Regions from separate parts of the Escherichia ruysiae genome, predicted to be linked through region 3. Evidence: predicted binding sites of a transcription regulator. Region 3 holds the regulator's gene; each other region holds the start of a gene.
What was found. The regulator PhoB, encoded in region 3, activates phosphate uptake and scavenging genes when phosphate is short. The targets are predictions, from matches to a motif close to CTGTCATAAAACTGNCNNAT.

Region 1: a site for PhoB is predicted at 1,699-1,718, ahead of pstS (phosphate ABC transporter substrate-binding protein PstS). Genes of this name have one in related genera too.
Region 2: a site for PhoB is predicted at 1,286-1,305, ahead of uvrB (excinuclease ABC subunit UvrB). Genes of this name have one in related genera too.

What each region holds. Positions count from the first base shown of each region.
Region 1 is NZ_JAVIWS010000001.1:2,599,925-2,604,187, reverse strand. It holds gene lpfC-O113 (long polar fimbrial usher protein LpfC-O113) at 1-480, shown strand, start outside; gene RGV86_RS12615 (fimbrial protein) at 491-1,558, shown strand; gene pstS (phosphate ABC transporter substrate-binding protein PstS) at 1,805-2,845, shown strand; gene pstC (phosphate ABC transporter permease PstC) at 2,931-3,890, shown strand; gene pstA (phosphate ABC transporter permease PstA) at 3,890-4,263, shown strand, end outside.
Region 2 is NZ_JAVIWS010000001.1:4,144,127-4,148,389, forward strand. It holds gene bioC (malonyl-ACP O-methyltransferase BioC) at 1-308, shown strand, start outside; gene bioD (dethiobiotin synthase) at 301-981, shown strand; gene uvrB (excinuclease ABC subunit UvrB) at 1,555-3,576, shown strand; gene yvcK (uridine diphosphate-N-acetylglucosamine-binding protein YvcK) at 3,788-4,263, opposite strand, start outside.
Region 3 is NZ_JAVIWS010000001.1:3,771,309-3,775,571, reverse strand. It holds gene brnQ (branched-chain amino acid transporter carrier protein BrnQ) at 1-250, opposite strand, end outside; gene phoR (phosphate regulon sensor histidine kinase PhoR) at 657-1,952, opposite strand; gene phoB (phosphate response regulator transcription factor PhoB) at 2,010-2,699, opposite strand; gene sbcD (exonuclease subunit SbcD) at 2,889-4,091, shown strand; gene sbcC (exonuclease subunit SbcC) at 4,088-4,263, shown strand, end outside.

The DNA of each region.
Region 1 (4,263 bases), 1.2 Mb from region 3:
CCAGGCGCAGCCGGGCTGGAAATTGATAATATGCGCGGTGCCGCAACGGACTGGCGTGGCTACACGGTCAAGACACAACTAAATCCATATGATGAAAACCGAGTGGCAATCAGTGATAACTATTTCTCGAAAGCAAATGTCGAGCTTGATAATACCGTCGTGACGATGATTCCGACGCGTGGCGCTGTGGTTAAAGCAGAGTTTGTTACGCATGTGGGTTACCGTGTTTTATTCAGAGTCATGAATGTAAAAGGTAAGCCAGCACCATTTGGCGCGATGGCATCAGTACAAAGCGCGTCCTCTGCAAACTCAGGGATTGTGGGGGAGCATGGCGAGCTTTATCTCTCGGGGCTTCCTGAAAAGGGACAAGTAACATTATCCTGGGGCGAAAATGCGACCACAAAATGTACCTTCGATTACACTCTCTCATTACCTGCAAGTGAAAGTGGATTAATTGAGCAAGACGTGACATGTCATTAAAAGGATTTTTATGAACAAGAATATTATACGATGGTGGTTGGCGATTCTTATTGTCTCTTTTAGTGGCACAATACTAGCTGCGCCTAAAGGTATCTGTACTCCAGATAATGGAGTTTTCCATAGTACGCTTAATTTTTCAGGCTATCTTATTACAGCGAACCAGAACAGAGTAGGTACGATATTTAACACCACGGTGAGTAATGGTGGCTCTTATCCAGGTCGCTGTCATTGTGATACGGGGCCTTTAGATCGATTCTCCTTTATTTACTACACAGCCAGAATCAATGATGCCTTAAGCTTTGCTGGTGTTCACTCAGGCTTGAATTATTATAATCTTAATCCGAATCTCGATGTGGGTATTGCAATTGATATTCTCGGAGTAGGAATGGTTAATGCACCGTTTGACTATCAGCCTAATAAGCCTTCTAACAGTTATGATTGTGGCCGTATTTCCCCCTTGAATATTTCCAGCGGTGCAAGAGCACAAATTTATTTTTATATCAAAAAAACCTTTGTGGGAAAGTTAATTATTCCTGAAACAAAGATATCTACGTTGTATGGAACCATAAGTCGTGATACGCCGGTTGATTATTCTCAACCGATGGCTGATGTTTACATTCACGGCGATATCACTGCGGCACAAACTTGCGAAATTAATAATTTACAACCGGTTTATTTTGATTTTAAAGAAATACCCGCCGCAGATTTTTCCTCTGTTACCGGGAGTGCGGTAACAACGCATAAAATCACTAAAACCGTCACTATTGAGTGTGAAAACATGGGGTTACTGAATACAGACGATATCACCACATCATTTTATGCTACTGAATCCAGTACGGATAATTCTATGGTTGTAACGTCAAACCCCAACGTGGGGGTAAAAATATACGATAAAAATAATAAGGAAATCAAAGTAAACGGAGGCGAATTGTCGACAGATATGGGCAAAACAACCGTCTATGGAGAGAAAGCTGGCAACGTCACTTTTTCTGCCGCACCTGCAAGCCTCACTGGAGCTCGCCCTGCGCCAGGAACATTTACCGCGACTGCAACCATAACAATTGAGATTGTTCGCTAACCGAACTGACAGCGGTGCTCCTCACACCGTTGTCATTTTACGCATTTTTGGCTGTATATTTTCATCCGACATGACAAAACGATGACATCGCTTTCCTTTTTTTCTTCAAATAAATTAAACACTTAAATAATAATCCTGATTTGTCATAAAACTGTCATAAACCTTACATATAACTGTCACCTGTTTGTCCTATTTTGCTTCTCGTAGCCAACAAACAATGCTTTATGAATCCTCCCAGGAGACATTATGAAAGTTATGCGTACCACCGTCGCAACTGTTGTCGCCGCGACCTTATCGATGAGTGCTTTCTCTGTATTTGCAGAAGCAAGCCTGACAGGTGCGGGTGCAACCTTCCCTGCGCCGGTGTATGCCAAATGGGCTGACACTTACCAGAAAGAAACCGGTAATAAAGTTAACTACCAGGGTATCGGTTCTTCCGGTGGCGTAAAACAGATTATCGCCAATACCGTTGATTTCGGTGCTTCAGACGCGCCGCTGTCTGACGAAAAACTGGCTCAGGAAGGTCTTTTCCAGTTCCCGACCGTGATTGGCGGCGTGGTGCTGGCGGTTAACCTGCCGGGTCTGAAATCCGGTGAACTGGTGCTGGATGGTAAAACCCTCGGCGACATCTACCTGGGCAAAATTAAAAAGTGGGATGATGAAGCCATCGCCAAACTGAATCCGGGTCTGAAACTGCCTTCACAGAACATTGCCGTAGTACGCCGCGCAGATGGCTCCGGTACTTCCTTCGTCTTCACCAGCTACCTGGCGAAAGTGAACGAAGAGTGGAAAAACAGCGTTGGTACTGGCTCTACCGTAAAATGGCCGATCGGTCTGGGCGGTAAAGGTAACGACGGTATCGCCGCGTTCGTTCAGCGTCTGCCGGGTGCGATTGGTTACGTTGAATATGCTTACGCTAAGCAGAATAACCTGGCGTACACCAAACTGATCTCCGCCGACGGTAAATCGGTCAGTCCGACCGAAGAAAACTTCGCCAATGCGGCAAAAGGCGCAGACTGGAGCAAAACCTTCGCTCAGGATCTGACCAACCAGAAAGGCGAAGATGCATGGCCGATCACCTCTACCACGTTCATACTGATCCACAAAGATCAGAAGAAACCTGAGCAGGGTGTAGAAGTGCTGAAGTTCTTCGACTGGGCATACAAAACCGGGGCTAAACAGGCTAACGACCTTGATTACGCCAGCCTGCCGGAGAGCGTTGTAGAACAGGTTCGCGCTGCGTGGAAGACCAATATTAAAGACAGTAGCGGTAAGCCGCTGTACTAATAAAACACCATGCCGGATAAGGTCTTTACGTCGTATCCGGCATTACAAAATGACTTTGTAAACGCGTTTAACTGAAGAGTAACTTATGGCTGCAACCAAGCCTGCTTTTAACCCACCGGGTAAAAAGGGCGACATAATTTTCAGCGTGCTGGTAAAACTGGCGGCGCTGATTGTGCTATTGATGTTGGGTGGCATTATTGTCTCTCTGATCATCTCCTCCTGGCCGAGCATTCAGAAATTTGGTCTGGCTTTCCTGTGGACCAAAGAGTGGGATGCACCGAACGATATTTACGGGGCGCTGGTGCCGATCTACGGTACGCTGGTGACCTCGTTTATCGCGCTGCTGATCGCCGTTCCGGTGAGTTTCGGTATCGCCCTGTTCCTGACCGAGCTTGCGCCAGGCTGGCTGAAACGCCCGCTGGGGATCGCCATTGAGCTGCTGGCAGCCATTCCAAGTATCGTTTACGGCATGTGGGGGCTGTTTATCTTCGCGCCGCTGTTTGCCGTTTACTTCCAGGAGCCAGTCGGCAATATCCTGTCGAATATCCCGATTGTCGGCGCGCTGTTCTCCGGCCCGGCATTTGGTATCGGTATCCTCGCGGCAGGCGTGATCCTCGCCATCATGATCATTCCGTACATTGCGGCGGTCATGCGCGATGTGTTCGAACAGACACCTGTGATGATGAAAGAGTCGGCCTACGGTATCGGCTGCACCACCTGGGAAGTTATCTGGCGTATCGTTCTTCCGTTCACCAAAAATGGTGTTATCGGCGGCATTATGCTGGGGCTGGGGCGCGCGCTCGGTGAAACCATGGCGGTGACCTTTATCATCGGTAACACCTACCAGCTCGACAGCGCCTCGCTGTACATGCCGGGCAACAGTATCACCTCTGCGCTGGCCAACGAATTTGCGGAAGCGGAATCTGGCCTGCACGTTGCCGCACTGATGGAACTCGGCCTGATCCTGTTTGTAATTACCTTCATCGTCCTGGCCGCATCGAAGTTTATGATTATGCGCCTGGCTAAGAATGAGGGGGCACGCTAATGGCTATGGTTGAAATGCAAACCACTGCGGCGCTGGCGGAATCCCGCCGCAAAATGCAGGCGCGTCGCCGCCTCAAAAACCGTATTGCGCTGACGCTCTCAATGGCGACGATGGCCTTCGGCCTGTTCTGGCTGATCTGGATTTTAATGTCCACCATCACTCGCGGAATCGACGGTATGTCGCTGGCGCTGTTCACCGAAATGACGCCGCCGCCCAATACGGAAGGTGGTGGTCTGGCGAACGCCCTGGCGGGTAGCGGCCTGTTAATTTTGTGGGCCACGGTATTCGGTACGCCGCTGGGTATTATGGCGGGGATTTATCTGGCGGAGTATGGCCGTAAATCCTGGCTGGCAGAAGTGATTCGCTTTATTAA
Region 2 (4,263 bases), 370 kb from region 3:
ATCAGGCGTGGCAAGCGGTAGATAAACGGCCTCATGCTAATCACTTTTTACTACCCGCTGACATTGAACAGGCGCTGAAAGGCTTATGTTATCAACACCATCTTCAACCCATCACCCTGTGCTTTGATGATGCGCTCAGCGCCATGCGTTCGCTGAAAGGCATTGGCGCAACGCATCTTCACGCAGGGCGCGACCAGCGAGTATTAACCCGTTCACAGTTACAACAACTGCAACTGGCCTGGCCGCAACAACAGGGGCGATATCCTCTGACGTATCATCTTTTTTTGGGAGTGATTGCTCGTGAGTAAACGTTATTTTGTCACCGGAACGGACACCGAAGTAGGGAAAACTGTCGCCAGTTGTGCACTTTTACAAGCCGCGAAGGCAGCAGGTTATCGGACGGCAGGTTATAAACCGGTGGCCTCTGGCAGCGAAAATACCCCGGAAGGCTTACGTAACAGCGACGCGCTGGCGTTACAGCGCAACAGCAGCCTGCAGCTGGATTACGCAACGGTAAATCCTTATACCTTCGCAGAACCCACTTCGCCGCACATCATCAGCGCGCAAGAGGGCAGGCCGATAGAATCATTGGTAATGAGCGCCGGATTACGCGTGCTTGAACAACAGGCTGACTGGGTGTTAGTGGAAGGCGCTGGCGGCTGGTTTACGCCGCTTTCGGATTCCTTCATGTTTGCAGATTGGGTAACGCAGGAACAACTGCCGGTGATTCTGGTCGTTGGGGTAAAACTGGGCTGCATCAATCATGCAATGCTGACAGCACAGGCAGTACAGCAGGCAGGGCTAACACTCGCAGGCTGGGTGGCGAACGATGTCACGCCGCAGGGTAAACGCCACAGTGAATATATGGCTACGCTCACCCGAATGATCCCCGCGCCGCTGCTGGGGGAAATTCCCTGGCTTCAGGAAAATCCAGAAAGTGCGCTAACCGGAAAATATATAAATCTCACATCACTGAAGTAGCAAAAAAATTGGTTGAATTGCGAGCGAGATCGCGTCTTCGGTCGCCCGTAATTTAACCAACCAAATGCTAAAAAAATCGCGAAAAAAATTTTACCCCGGCATTATACGATTAGTATGGGAATTGCCCAGGCGGCTGGACATAGGGGCTGCAGGTAGTTATCCACTATTCCTGTGGATAACCATGTGCATTAGAGTTAGAAAACGTAAGGTAAGCGAGAGAATACGCGGCTTGCACGCAAATTGGCGCTAAAGACGGCTTAAATAAATATTTTTTATTTTTCAATCTGTTAGATAAATGCAATGGCTGTCAGGAAAGTGTCATCTCCTGCAATAAATCCGTCATCAGCCATCTTGACAAATGTTAAAAAAGCCATTGCTCTGGGGATAACCCTGCAGACCAGAGTTTTATCTCGTCACAGGGTCAATTTTGCCTACGGTTGAGACCTTAGTTTACGGCGTAACAGAAATGTTGTGGTGTGAGACTGTTTTTCTATCCAGTATAATTTATTGGCATTATTAATCATGACGAGTAAAATTACACACCTGCCCGCCCATTCCTTCAGGTAGCAACTCATGAGTAAACCATTCAAACTGAATTCCGCGTTTAAACCTTCTGGCGATCAGCCGGAGGCGATTCGACGCCTCAAAGAGGGGCTGGAGGATGGCCTCGCGCATCAGACTCTGCTTGGCGTGACGGGGTCGGGGAAAACCTTCACTATTGCTAATGTCATCGCTGACCTGCAACGCCCAACTATGGTGCTGGCGCCCAACAAAACGCTGGCAGCGCAACTATATGGTGAGATGAAAGAGTTCTTCCCGGAAAACGCGGTGGAGTATTTCGTCTCCTATTACGATTACTATCAGCCAGAAGCCTATGTTCCGAGTTCAGATACGTTTATTGAGAAAGATGCCTCAGTAAACGAACATATCGAACAGATGCGACTTTCAGCAACCAAAGCGTTGCTGGAGCGGCGAGATGTCATTGTCGTAGCGTCAGTTTCCGCAATTTATGGTCTGGGCGATCCTGATTTATATCTCAAGATGATGCTGCACCTCACGGTCGGTATGATTATCGATCAGCGCGCGATCCTGCGTCGCCTGGCGGAGTTGCAATACACCCGCAACGACCAGGCATTCCAGCGCGGCACTTTTCGCGTGCGGGGTGAGGTGATCGACATCTTCCCGGCAGAGTCCGACGACGTTGCGCTACGTGTAGAATTGTTCGACGAAGAAGTGGAACGTCTCTCGCTTTTCGACCCACTAACCGGGCAGATTATCTCGACCATTGCGCGTTATACCATCTACCCGAAAACGCACTATGTTACGCCGCGCGAGCGCATTGTGCAGGCGATGGAAGAGATTAAAGAAGAACTGGCGGATCGGCGCAAGGTACTGCTGGCAAATAACAAGTTGCTGGAAGAGCAGCGGCTGACCCAGCGTACCCAGTTTGATCTGGAGATGATGAATGAGCTGGGATATTGCTCGGGCATCGAAAACTATTCTCGCTTTCTTTCCGGGCGTGGGCCTGGCGAGCCACCGCCGACGCTGTTTGATTACCTGCCTGCCGATGGGCTGCTGGTGGTTGATGAATCACACGTCACCATTCCGCAGATAGGCGGTATGTATCGCGGCGACCGGGCGCGTAAAGAAACGCTGGTGGAGTATGGTTTCCGCCTGCCATCGGCGCTGGATAACCGTCCGCTGAAGTTTGAAGAGTTCGAAGCATTAGCCCCGCAAACCATCTATGTTTCCGCGACGCCCGGCAACTATGAACTGGAGAAATCTGGCGGCGACGTGGTGGATCAGGTGGTGCGTCCAACCGGATTGCTTGATCCAATTATCGAAGTGCGTCCGGTCGCGACCCAGGTCGATGATCTTCTTTCAGAAATTCGCCTGCGGGCGGCAATTAACGAACGCGTTCTGGTGACGACGCTGACCAAGCGGATGGCGGAAGACCTCACCGAATATCTCGAAGAACACGGCGAGCGCGTGCGTTATCTTCACTCCGACATTGATACCGTTGAACGTATGGAAATCATCCGCGACTTGCGTCTGGGCGAGTTCGATGTGCTGGTTGGCATCAACTTACTGCGCGAAGGTCTGGATATGCCGGAAGTGTCGCTGGTGGCAATCCTCGACGCCGACAAAGAGGGCTTCCTGCGTTCTGAACGTTCGTTGATCCAGACCATTGGTCGTGCGGCACGTAACGTTAACGGTAAAGCGATTCTCTACGGCGATAAGATAACCCCGTCAATGGCGAAAGCGATTGGCGAAACCGAACGTCGCCGCGAGAAACAGCAGAAGTACAACGAAGAGCATGGCATTACACCACAAGGGCTGAACAAGAAAGTGGTCGATATCCTGGCGCTGGGGCAGAACATTGCTAAAACCAAAGCCAAGGGCAGAGGGAAAGCGCGCGCGATTGTTGAGCCGGATAATGTGCCGATGGATATGTCGCCAAAAGCGTTGCAGCAGAAAATCCATGAACTGGAAGGGCAGATGATGAAACACGCACAAAACCTGGAGTTCGAAGAGGCGGCGCAAATTCGTGACCAGTTGCATCAGTTGCGTGAGCTGTTTATTGCGGCTTCGTGACGAGATGAAAAAGCCGGAATGTTCTTCTGGTTTGAGGCTGATGAGAAACGTAAAATTGCCTGATGCGCTACGCTTATCAGGCCTACATGCACTCTGCAATATATTGAATTTGCGCGATTTGTAGGCCGGATAAGGCGTTCACGCCGCATCCGACATGAACAACGCGCACTTTGTCTGCAATCTGACGCCGGAATGTTCTTCCGGTTTTCCGTTAACCCAACGCCTGTAACGCCTTTTCCAGTGCGTTATGTAACAACTGGCGGTCATGACGATAGGGGATATCGCTGGCCTCCAGTACATCCTGAATCACTATTCTGTCGGTGACCGCAGAAACATCCACTTTCGGCCCAACGACGACGGCATCAATAACCTTCTTGCCGACATACTGCTCCATAATCGCCAGCTTATTTTCCAGTTTCAGATTCGCCGCTGGTAGGCTAAGTTCACGTCCCAGATTGCCGATATAGACCATCGGTGCTGGCGTGCGGCGTAATGCCTGCGCCATTTCCTTAAGCAGCAGGATCGGCATCAGGCTGGTATAAAAACTGCCTGGCCCGATAAGAATCAGATCTGCTTCATTGATAGCATGTACAGCTTCACGCGTAGCAGGCACATTAGGGGTTAACAGTAATTCCTGAATCGGCGTGGTTAACTGGTCAATATTTACCTCGCCGTAAACTTCATGCC
Region 3 (4,263 bases):
GTACGCCAGCGACTTTACCGATTGGCGTGCTCAGGCTGTCAACACCGCCACCAACTTTCGCCAGCGCCACTACCGTTAATACCGGCAGACCAACGGCAGTAATGAGGAAGCCGAATGCCGCAGTCCAGACGTGTTCGCCTGCCTGCAAGCCGACCATTGGAGGGAAAATAATGTTACCTGCGCCGACGAACAACGCAAATGTCATAAAGCCCAGAGCGATGATATCGCGCGATCTTAATTGATGGGTCATAAATCATACTGCCTGTGGATGTGGTGTTGTAACGTTAAATTTTTGTGCCAATCCCTGGGGATGATACAGCGGTATATTTAAACAATTTTAGCGGGAAATACTCCCAACCAGGCGCGGCGAAGAATAGTTTTTCGATTTACCGCGTGAATGCAGTCAGTATGACAGCACCTGAAGCGCAATTTAAACGCTTATAACGTTTTAAAGCAAGAAGGGATCTAAAAACCAGAGGGATATAACGATAAGAAATCACCAACCAGTATAAAACACTATTTCCGTGAAAAAGATATGGCTTATCATGCGAACAAAAAATCACCAGCCGGTGTAAAGTTCAGCGTCCATTTTTTGACTGCAAAGAAAAAAAGCCAGCATCGGCTGGCTTATGGCAACAAAAAATGACAAAGGCAGATTAATTGCTGTTTTTGGCAATTAAACGTTCCGGCAGAACAAAACTGAAACGCGTACCTTTGCCCACCGTACTGTCAATATTCAGGCGGCTTTCGTGGTGATTTACCGCATGTTTAACAATTGCTAACCCCAGTCCGCTACCGCCTGTTTGTCGGGAACGCGCTTTGTCTACACGATAAAAACGCTCGGTCAGGCGCGGAATATGCTCCGGTGCGATGCCCGGCCCATTATCTTCAACGCTAAATTCGGCACCGTGCGGCACTCGCTGCCAGCGTACCGTGATATGCGTGCCTTCTGGCGTGTGATTCACGGCGTTATAGACCAGGTTCGAAATCGCACTGCGTAGCTGATCTTCATTGCCAGACACTTTGAGGTCGTTATCTATTTCAAAGGTAAATGTCTGTTTTTTCTGGCTCAGAGTCTGAGCTTCGCGCTCAACAACGCGCAGCATCATCGGCACATCAACCTTTTCATTGAGCAACTGCGTCGGTGCGGCTTCGATTTTCGACAGTGTCAGTAACTGCTTCACCAGCCCTTCCATCCGCTGAGTCTGCTCGCGCATGGTGTGCAACGCTTTTTCGCGAACCGCGCCTTCCAGCGGTTGCTCATCCATCATCTCCAGGTAACCCTGTAACACCGTCAACGGCGTGCGTAACTCATGGCTTACGTTGGCAAAAAAGTTACGCCGCGCCCCTTCCAGTTGATGCATTTGCGTGACATCACGCGCCACCATCAGCAACTGTTTATGGGTATAAGGCATGACGCGAATTTCCAGATGCCGCCCGGTGTTGAGCACCAGATTGAGCGGGCGAGAAAAATCACGCGTTTTCAGATATTGCGTAAACTCCGGGTAACGCAGCAGGTTAAGGATGTTCTGCCCGTTATCTTCCGGCCAGCGCAGGCCAAGAATCTGTTGCGCCAGTCCGTTACACCAGAAAATACCGCCCTCTTCCGTGGTCAGCACCACCGCATCGGGCAGCGACTCCGCGCCACTACGAAAGCGTTTAATCAGATTGCCCAGCTCGCGGCGGCGTTTTTTATTTCGCAGCTGCATCTGGTGTAAGCCATATAGTAGCGGTTCCCAGCTACCACGCCCCGGTGGCGGCGTCATACTGCGATCAACCCACAGCCACCATGAAAGGCGCAATAAATTCCAGAAATGCCAGATAAGCAGTCCTGTTACCGATGCCAGCAAAAACCAGGGCAGGTAACCAAAAAATGCACCCAGGATGAAAGCCGGGAGGCAGCAAAGTAGCAGCTCCAGCACCAGCCTTTTCCACGACAGCCGTTCCAGCACGTAAGATACTCCAGTTATGAAATCATAAGCCCTGCTCTGCGTCCGATGAGCAAGGCGTTAAAAGCGGGTTGAAAAACGATATCCTGTACCGCGCACGGTCTGCACCATGCGGTCATGCCCGCCGGGCTCCAGTGCTTTACGCAGGCGACGAATGTGGACATCGACCGTGCGGTCTTCTACATACACGTTGGTTCCCCAGACGTGGTTTAATAGCTGCTCGCGGCTGTACACGCGCTCAGGATGCGTCATAAAAAAGTGCAGCAATTTAAATTCTGTCGGCCCCATCTCCAGCGGCTCTTCGCCCGCCATCACCCGGTGAGATGTCGGATCCAGACTTAGCCCCTGCATCTCGATCACCTCTTCCACCGCCATTGGCGAAATACGGCGCATTACCGCTTTGATTCGCGCCACCAGCTCCTTCGGCGAAAACGGCTTGGTGATATAGTCGTCCGCACCGGTTTCAAGACCACGCACGCGATCTTCTTCTTCCCCTCTGGCGGTCAACATCACCACTGGAATATCCCGGGTCATCGACTCGCGCTTAAGGTGTTTGATGAACTGGATACCCGAGCCGCCGGGTAACATCCAGTCGAGGAGAATCAAATCCGGCCAGGGTTCATTCAGTTGATTCACAGCACTGTCATAATCTTCCGCTTCGACCGGCTGAAAGCCATTTTGTTCGAGCACGAAGCAGACCATTTCGCGAATTGGAGCTTCATCTTCTACGACCAGAATACGTCTCGCCATGATTTGCCCTGTTGTAATAAATAGGTTGCGATCATTAATGCGACGCCATTATGCGTCAGATTTATGACAGATTTATGAAAAGCACGTCGCACATATCTTCAGGTTATTGATTTACGTGGCGCAGAAAAAAGCAAATGACACATCTGTTTGGGTATAATCGCGCCCATGCTTTTTCGCCAGAGAATCGTTATGCGCATCCTTCACACCTCAGACTGGCATCTCGGCCAGAACTTCTACAGTAAAAGCCGCGAAGCTGAACACCAGGCTTTTCTTGACTGGCTGCTGGAGACAGCACAAACCCATCAGGTGGATGCGATTATTGTTGCCGGTGATGTTTTCGATACCGGCTCGCCGCCCAGTTACGCCCGCACGTTATACAACCGTTTTGTTGTCAATTTACAGCAAACTGGCTGTCATCTGGTGGTACTGGCGGGAAACCATGACTCGGTCGCCACGTTGAATGAATCGCGCGATATCATGGCGTTCCTCAATACTACTGTGGTCGCCAGCGCCGGACATGCGCCGCAAATCTTGCCTCGTCGCGACGGGACGCCAGGCGCAGTGCTGTGTCCCATTCCTTTTTTACGCCCGCGTGACATTATTACCAGCCAGGCGGGACTTAACGGCATGGAAAAACAGCAACATTTGCTGGCAGCGATCACCGATTATTATCAACAACACTATGCAGATGCCTGCAAGCTGCGCGGCAATCAACCTCTTCCCATCATCGCCACGGGGCATTTAACGACTGTGGGTGCCAGTAAAAGTGATGCCGTGCGTGACATCTATATTGGCACGCTGGACGCGTTTCCGGCACAAAACTTTCCGCCAGCCGACTACATCGCGCTTGGACATATTCACCGCGCGCAAATTATTGGCGGCATGGAACATGTTCGCTATTGCGGATCCCCCATCCCACTGAGTTTTGATGAGTGCGGCAAGAGTAAATATGTCCATCTGGTAACTTTTTCAAACGGCAAATTAGAGAGCGTGGAAAACCTGAACGTACCGGTAACACAACCGATGGCGGTGCTGAAAGGCGATTTGGCGTCGATTACCGAACAGCTTGAACAATGGCGCGATGTGCCACAGGAACCACCTGTCTGGCTGGATATTGAAATCACTACCGATGAGTATCTGCATGATATTCAGCGCAAAATCCAGGCATTAACCGAATCACTGCCTGTCGAAGTATTGCTGGTACGCCGGAGTCGTGAACAGCGCGAGCGTGTGTTAGCCAGCCAACGGCGTGAAACCCTCAGCGAACTTAGCGTCGAAGATGTTTTTAATCGCCGTCTGGCACTGGAAGAACTTGATGAATCGCAGCATCAACGCTTGCAACATCTTTTCGCCACGACATTGCAGACCCTCGCCGGAGAACACGAAGCATGAAAATTCTCAGCCTGCGCCTGAAAAACCTGAACTCATTAAAAGGCGAATGGAAGATTGATTTCACCCGCGAGCCGTTCGCCAGCAACGGGCTGTTTGCAATTACCGGCCCGACCGGTGCGGGGAAAACCACCCTGCTGGACGCCATTTGTCTGGCGCTGTATCACGAAACTCC